DNA from 2 places in the Amycolatopsis sp. NBC_01307 genome. Region 2 is predicted to be linked to the other one. Evidence: riboswitches for the same ligand, from Rfam matches in the RefSeq annotation. Region 2 holds a riboswitch; the other holds the start of a gene.
The links. A riboswitch is a leader RNA that binds a small molecule or an ion and turns the genes downstream of it on or off. The one in region 2 is predicted to bind glycine.
Positions count from the first base shown of each region.

Region 1: another riboswitch for glycine. It lies ahead of gcvP (aminomethyl-transferring glycine dehydrogenase); the one in region 2 lies ahead of gcvP (aminomethyl-transferring glycine dehydrogenase).

Region 1 covers NZ_CP108403.1:3,356,319-3,359,720, forward strand. Annotated here, with positions in the region: gene gcvP (aminomethyl-transferring glycine dehydrogenase) at 1-1,625, opposite strand, end outside; glycine riboswitch at 1,873-1,972, opposite strand; gene OG439_RS13880 (MerR family transcriptional regulator) at 2,015-2,593, opposite strand; gene OG439_RS13885 (TetR/AcrR family transcriptional regulator) at 2,872-3,402, shown strand, end outside.
Region 2 covers NZ_CP108403.1:10,720,872-10,724,273, reverse strand. Annotated here, with positions in the region: gene gcvP (aminomethyl-transferring glycine dehydrogenase) at 1-1,110, opposite strand, end outside; glycine riboswitch at 1,251-1,344, opposite strand; gene OG439_RS48435 (helix-turn-helix domain-containing protein) at 1,466-2,767, opposite strand; gene OG439_RS48430 (hypothetical protein) at 2,840-3,070, shown strand; gene OG439_RS48425 (3-oxoacyl-ACP reductase) at 3,067-3,402, opposite strand, start outside.

The DNA of each region.
Region 1 (3,402 bases), 3.7 Mb from region 2:
GCGTCCTCGGCCGGGGCGAACGGGTGCAGCCCGGCGAACTCCGGCCAGGTGACGGGCTCCATCTCCGCCGCGGCGTTGAGCTTCATCGTGCAGGAGCCGAGCGGGATCATGCTGCGGTCGAGCGCGACGTCCTTGTCCGACAGCTCCCGCAGGTAGCGCAGCAACGCGGTTTCGGAGCGGTGGGCGTGGAACACCGGGTGGGTGAGGAATCCGCTCGTGCGCCGCAGCGGCGCCGGGAGCGCGTCCGCCGTGTCCTCGTCCAGGCCGTCCACATCGGACACCGCGACGCCGAAGGCCTTCCACACCAACGAGAGCCGCTCGCGGGTGGTCGTCTCGTCGCAGGCGACGCCGACGTGGTCGTCGTCGATCCGCCGCAGGTTCACACCGAGGTCGCGAGCCGCCGCGACGACCGCGGCCGCGCGGCCCGGCACCGCCGCGGTGACGGTGTCGAAGAACTCGCCGTGCACGACCTCGACGCCGCCCTCGCAGAGGCCGGCCGCGAGCACGGTCGCCATCCGGTGGGCGCGCAGCGCGATCGCGCGCAGGCCGTCGGGGCCGTGGTGGACCGCGTACATCGAGGCCATCACGGCGAGCAGGACCTGCGCGGTGCAGATGTTCGACGTCGCCTTCTCGCGGCGGATGTGCTGTTCCCGGGTCTGCAGTGCCAGCCGGTACGCCGGGGCGCCGTCTTCGTCCTTCGAGACACCGACCAGCCGGCCGGGCAACTGCCGCTCCAAGCCTTGGCGGACCGCCAGGTAAGCCGCGTGCGGGCCGCCGAAGCCCATCGGGACGCCGAACCGCTGGGTCGAGCCGATGGCGACGTCGGCGCCGAGCTCACCGGGCGGCCGCAGCAGCGTCAGGGACAGGGGGTCCGCGGCGACGATCACCGCCGCGCCGTGCTTCTTGGCGTCGGCGATGGTGAAGTCGAACTCGCGGACGGCGCCGGACGCGCCCGGGCAGGACAGCAGGACGCCGAAGAAGTCGCCGCCGAGGCCGAGCCCGGTGAGCCCCTGGGACAGGTCTTCGACGACCAGCTCGATGCCCAGCGGTTCCGCGCGAGTCCGCAGCACGGCGAGGGTCTGGGGCAGGGTGTCCTCGTCGACGACGAACCGGTTGGACGCCGACTTGCCGGCGCGGCGCACGAGCGTCATCGCTTCGGCGGCCGCGGTGGCCTCGTCGAGCAGGGACGCGTTCGCGACGGGCAGGCCGGTCAGGTCGGCGACCATGGTCTGGAAGTTGAGGAGCGCTTCGAGCCGTCCCTGCGAGATTTCCGGCTGGTAGGGCGTGTACGCGGTGTACCAGGCCGGGTTCTCGAGGACGTTGCGGCGGATCACCGACGGGGTCACGGTGTCGTGGTAACCGAGGCCGATCATCTGGGCCATCGGCCGGTTCCGCGCGGCCAGCGCCCGCAGTTCGGCGAGCACCTGGGCTTCGGTGGCGGCCGGCGGCAGGTCGAGGGGCGCGGCGGACGCGCGCAGCGACCCGGGCACGGCCCGCTCGGCGAGTTCGTCGAGGGAGGCGACGCCGATGACGTCGAGGATCGTGCGGAGTTCCGCCGGACCGGGCCCGATGTGCCGGTCGGCGAAGGGAAAGCCCTGTTCCAGGGAGGCGAGTGACGGCTGCACGATGGCCTCCTGCGAACGCGACCACGGCCGGGGGTCCGGGGGCGGAGCCCGCCGGGCGGGGTGTGGGGGTTGCCCCCACAAAACACCAGGTAGGCGACGGGCGAGCCTGCGAGCCCGAAGCCGTACCCTCCCCACTCTGTCCGTACCCCCGAAGGGGCGCCTGAGAGTTTCGCCCGAGGTTGAGCCGGGCTTGCACCGTCGGCGGGGCCATCAGGTTGTGTCCTGACGACCCGCTTTCCAGAGGCGTCTAGACCGCGCGGTCCAGGGTGCCTGAGAGGTTCCGGGGAGGACTTGCTCCTTCGGCGCCGGACTCGAGGTTGTGGTCCGGACTCTCCCGCGCGGTTTCGTCGACTGCGTGGATCACTTTACTCCCGCCGCCGCGGAGATGATCACCCGGTACGGCGGGCGTTGCGGCGTTGGGTCAGCTCGTCCGGCTCGTGCGCTTCGACGATGCCGCCGTCGGCGCGTTCGGCCGGGAACTCGTGGATGGTGCCGCTGATTTCCTGCATCGCGCCGCTGACCGCGATGCCGAACACGCCCTGGCCGCCCTGGAGCAGATCGACGATCTCCTCCGGCGAGGTGCATTCGTAGACCGTGGTGCCGTCGGAGAACAGTGTGACCTTGGCGAGGTCACGGACCCCGCGGACGGACAGGTGGTCGACCGCGACCCGGATGTTCTGCAGCGAGACCCCGGTGTCCAGCAGCCGCTTGACCACCTTCAGGACCAGGATGTCCTTGAACGAGTACAGCCGCTGGGAGCCGGAGCCGTGCGCGGTGCGGATGCTGGGCGCGATCAGTTTCGTGCGAGCCCAGTAGTCGAGCTGACGGTAGGTGATCCCGGCGATCTGGCACGCGGCCGGACCCCGGTAGCCGACGAGCTCGTCGGGCAGCGAGTCATCGGGGAACAGTTCACCCTGCTCGCCAGCCGCGAACCGAACAGGCTGCTTCTCGGAACCAGCCTCGACCACGCAAGCCTCCCCTCGCCCGACCAGGCGGCCGGCGAATGACAGCCGGACAGGACCCAGAGCGGGACCCACCGGAGATCAACCGCCACGATCCGGCCCCAGACCGTGAATCACATCGTGGCGATTTACCTCCTCCGACGGTAAGCGCCCAGGCAAGGCCGGTCAACGCGACGCGCGGCAAGCCTCAACGGTCGGATGAGCGTTTGAGCCGTTCGCCGTACCCGGGAGGCAGTGGTTCAAACCTCCTGGACACTTTTACTCAGCCGTGTTAATTTTTACTCATGCAAGTAAAGACCGAACTCATGGCCGAGATGGGCCTCAGCGTGACCGAGGCCGCCCGCCGCGCGCAGATCCTCGGCGCGACGATCGGCGTCATCAACGACCTCGGCTACCGCAAGGCCACGTTCGCCAAGATCCGCGAACGCGCCGGGCTGAGCAGCACCCGGATGATCTCCTACCACTTCACCAACAAGGCCGGGCTGATGCAGGCGGTGCTCAGCACGGTCGTCGAGACGAAGAACGAGTTCCTCAAGGAGCGCACCGGCGGCGATCTGGACCCGGCCGACCGCGCCGGCTACCTGCGGGCGCACATCGAGACGTCGATCGCGTTCCTGCGGGCCTACCCGGACTGCGTGCGGGTGCTGACGGAGATGGCCGCCAACACCGACGACGCCGAGGGCTGGGTGATGACGAAGGTCCTGGTCGACGACCTGCGGGTGCACGGCCTGGCCCGCCAGCTCAAGCAGGGCCAGGCCGAGGGCACGTTCGGCGCGTTCACGCCCGAGGTGATGGCGATGTCGATCGCCCAGGCG
Region 2 (3,402 bases):
CTTGCGCAGCGCGTCGGCGAAGCCCGCGGCCAGGCCGTGGACGCGCTGGGCGATCCGCTTGAGGCCGTCCGGGCCGTGGTAGACCGCGTACATCGCGGCCAGCACGGCCGGGAGGACCTGCGCGGTGCAGATGTTGGACGTCGCCTTCTCGCGGCGGATGTGCTGCTCACGCGTCTGCAGCGCGAGGCGGTAGGCCGGGTTGCCGTCGGCGTCGACCGAGACGCCGACCAGGCGCCCGGGCAGCGAGCGCTCGAGCCCGGCGCGGACCGACATGAACCCGGCGTGCGGGCCGCCGTAGCCGAGCGGGACGCCGAAGCGCTGCGTCGACCCGGCGGCGACGTCGGCGCCGAACTCGCCGGGCGAGGTGATGAGCGTCAGCGAGAGGAGGTCGGCGGCGACGGTGAACAGCGCGCCCGCGGCCTTCGCCGACTCGGAGATCGCGTGGTAGAAACCGCGGCCGCGCAGCACGCCGGACGCGCCGGGGTACTGGACGACGACGCCGAAGAAGTCCTCGGGCAGCCCGGTGAGCAGGTCGCGGACCTCGACCTCGATGCCCAGCGCCTCGACGCGGGTCCGCACGACGGCGATGGTCTGCGGCAGGCACTCGGCGTCGAGGACGACCTTGTTCGACTTCGACTTGGACGCGCGGCGCATCAGCGTGACGGCCTCGGCGACGGCGGTCGACTCGTCGAGCAGGGACGCGTTCGCGGTGGCCAGCCCGGTCAGGTCGGCGACCATCGTCTGGAAGTTGAGCAGCGCTTCGAGGCGGCCCTGCGAGATTTCCGGCTGGTACGGCGTGTAGGCCGTGTACCAGGCGGGGTTCTCGAGGACGTTGCGCCGGATCACGCCGGGGGTGACGGTGTCGGAGTAGCCGAGCCCGATCATCTGCGTCATCGGCCGGTTACGCGCGGCGAGCGCGCGCAGCTCCGCGGTGGCGTCCTCTTCGGACGCGGCGGGCGGCAGGACCAGGTCGCGAGTGACGCGGATCGCACTCGGCACGGCCGTTTCGAGCAGCGCGTCGAGGGATCCGTAGCCGCACTCGGCGAGCATCTTGGCGCGTTCGGCCTCGGAGGGGCCGATGTGGCGGGCGTCGAACTGCGTAGAGGTGATCGGGAGCTCCTCGGGCCGGGCACCGGACACAACGGTGCGCTGGGAACTCCCCCTCTGTCATGGCACCTGAGAGTTTCACCGTGTCAGACACGGCTTTCACCTTGGGTGAGGCGCGGGTGCGCCTGCTTTCCAGAGTGGCCTCGCACGAAGCGGTAGCAGGTACCTGAGAGATTCCGGGGAGTTTGCTCCTTCGGTGCCCCACTGACTTCGTGAGGGCTCTCCCGCCTCGGCTCGACGGCCCGATCTGCAGTTATGGCGGCTACCGTACCTGCCGGGTTCAACCCCCGTCTACTTCACCCGGCCAACACCACACCGGCCCTCGAGCCCGCCTCGACCGCCCCTGGCCCGAACGGGATCAGCGGCCGGCGACCCGGCGGGTGACCGCGCTAGCCAGCGCCGGTGGGCGGCGGACCCGGCCCGAGGGCAGCACCAGCCGTTTCAACGGCCCGCCCAGCGGGACCGGTGGTAGGCCCGCGCCCAGCAGGACGTGCTCCACCACCTGCTCCGCGAGCCACGCCACCGAGTCGTTGAGCCGGTCCAGGGACGGCCGGTCGCCGTCGAAGACGTCCGTGTCGTCCAGGACCACCTCGAAGTACTCCCCCGGCAGCCGGGCGACCACCGCGTCGACGGCCGTCTCGATCGCGCGGGCGCCTTCCGCCGGGTCGGCGAACCCCGCCTCGAGCAGCGGCTCGCGGTAGATCCGGGCGGCGCGGGCGCGCATCCGCGGGCCGTAGCGGACCACGACCGGGAGCCGTCCGGTCAGGTCCGGCACCTCGAGGCCGTGCAGCAGCATGATCGGCGGCACCGCGTGCACCAGCCGCGGCGCCGGCTCGGCCAGCTCGCGCGCGGTGATCCGGAGCCGGCCGGCCATCGCGTCCGGGAGGCCGAAGTAGCGGAAGTCGACGTTGCCGAACCCGAGGCCGTCCGCGACCAGCGACGCGAGCAGCTCGCCGTAACCCCAGATCGGCGACAGCACCACGACCGGCGGCGCCGTCACGAACGGCGGCGACGGTGACGGCGGGCGGGACGCCTCCTGCTCGGGCACCTGGATCACCAGCCGCGGCGGGTCGTCCCAGTCGTGCGGCTCGGCGACCCGCCAGTACAGCCCGAGCGGCTGCCAGAGCCCGCCGAGGATCTCGCGTTCGATGATCCGGCGCGCTTCGGCGTCGGAATGCGGGAAGTCGCGGGGCGGCACGATCCCGACGTAGTGGTGGTAGGTGACGCGGATCTCGTCGCCGCGGGTGGCCGAGCGAATCCGCATCTCCCAGTCGATCGGCGACGCGGCGATCGCGTTCGCCACCTGCGTGCCGGGCGAGGAGTAGACGAGCGCGGTGGCCTGCCGCAGGAAGTCCCCGGCCCGCTCGATGCCTTCCCGCAGCGACTTCGCGGCCTGCGCGACGTGCACCGGCGTGGCCAGCGACTCGGGCAGCACACCGGCGACGCGGAGCAGCTCGGCCTCGCCGAGCCCGGTGACCTCGGCGAGCTGCGCCCAGTGGTCGAAGACGGTCACCTTCGGCGCGTGCCGGTGCTCGACCCAGCTGCGCAGGGTGGACGTCGGCACGCCGATCCGCCGCGCGGCCTCGTCGAAGGAGAGCCCCCGCGCCCGGATCCCGGCCCGGACCGCTTCCGCCCACTCGTCGGCGCGCCAGTGCGTCACCTCACAAAGCTAACGAAACCCGCTAGCTTTGCGCAGGGACAAACCGCCCGCACCACGTCGACGCTGGTGAGCATGACCACCACCGTCCTCGCCCTGACCCTGATCGTCGGCGTGCTCACCTTCGCCGCCGGGGCGTTCCTCGCCGCCGAAACCGCGGTCCGCGTGCTTCGCCGCCGGGAAGCGCGAGTCGCCGCCGAGCGGAAGTCGCTCAACGCCGCGTGGAAGTACCTGCGGGAGGTGTACGGCCTCAAGAAGGCGTGGTTCCCCGGCGAGAAACCCGCCGGGAACCGCAAGCGCCGTTAGATCGGGGTGACGTACGCGCCGGAGATGCCGCCGTCCACCAGGAACTGCGACGCCGTGATGAAGCTGGCGTCGTCGCTGGCCAGGAACGCGACGGCCGCCGCGATCTCGTCGGGCTCGGCGAACCGGCCGACCGGGACGTGGACCAGGCGCCGCGCCGCGCGTTCCGGGTCCTTCGCGAACAGCTCCTTGAGCAGCGGCGTGTTCACCGGCCCCGGGCACAGCGCGTTGACGCGGATGTTCTCCCGCGCGAACTGCACGCCGAGCTCGCGGCTCATGGCGAGCACGCCGCCCTTCGACGCGGTGTAGGAGATCTGCGACGTCGCCGCGCCCAT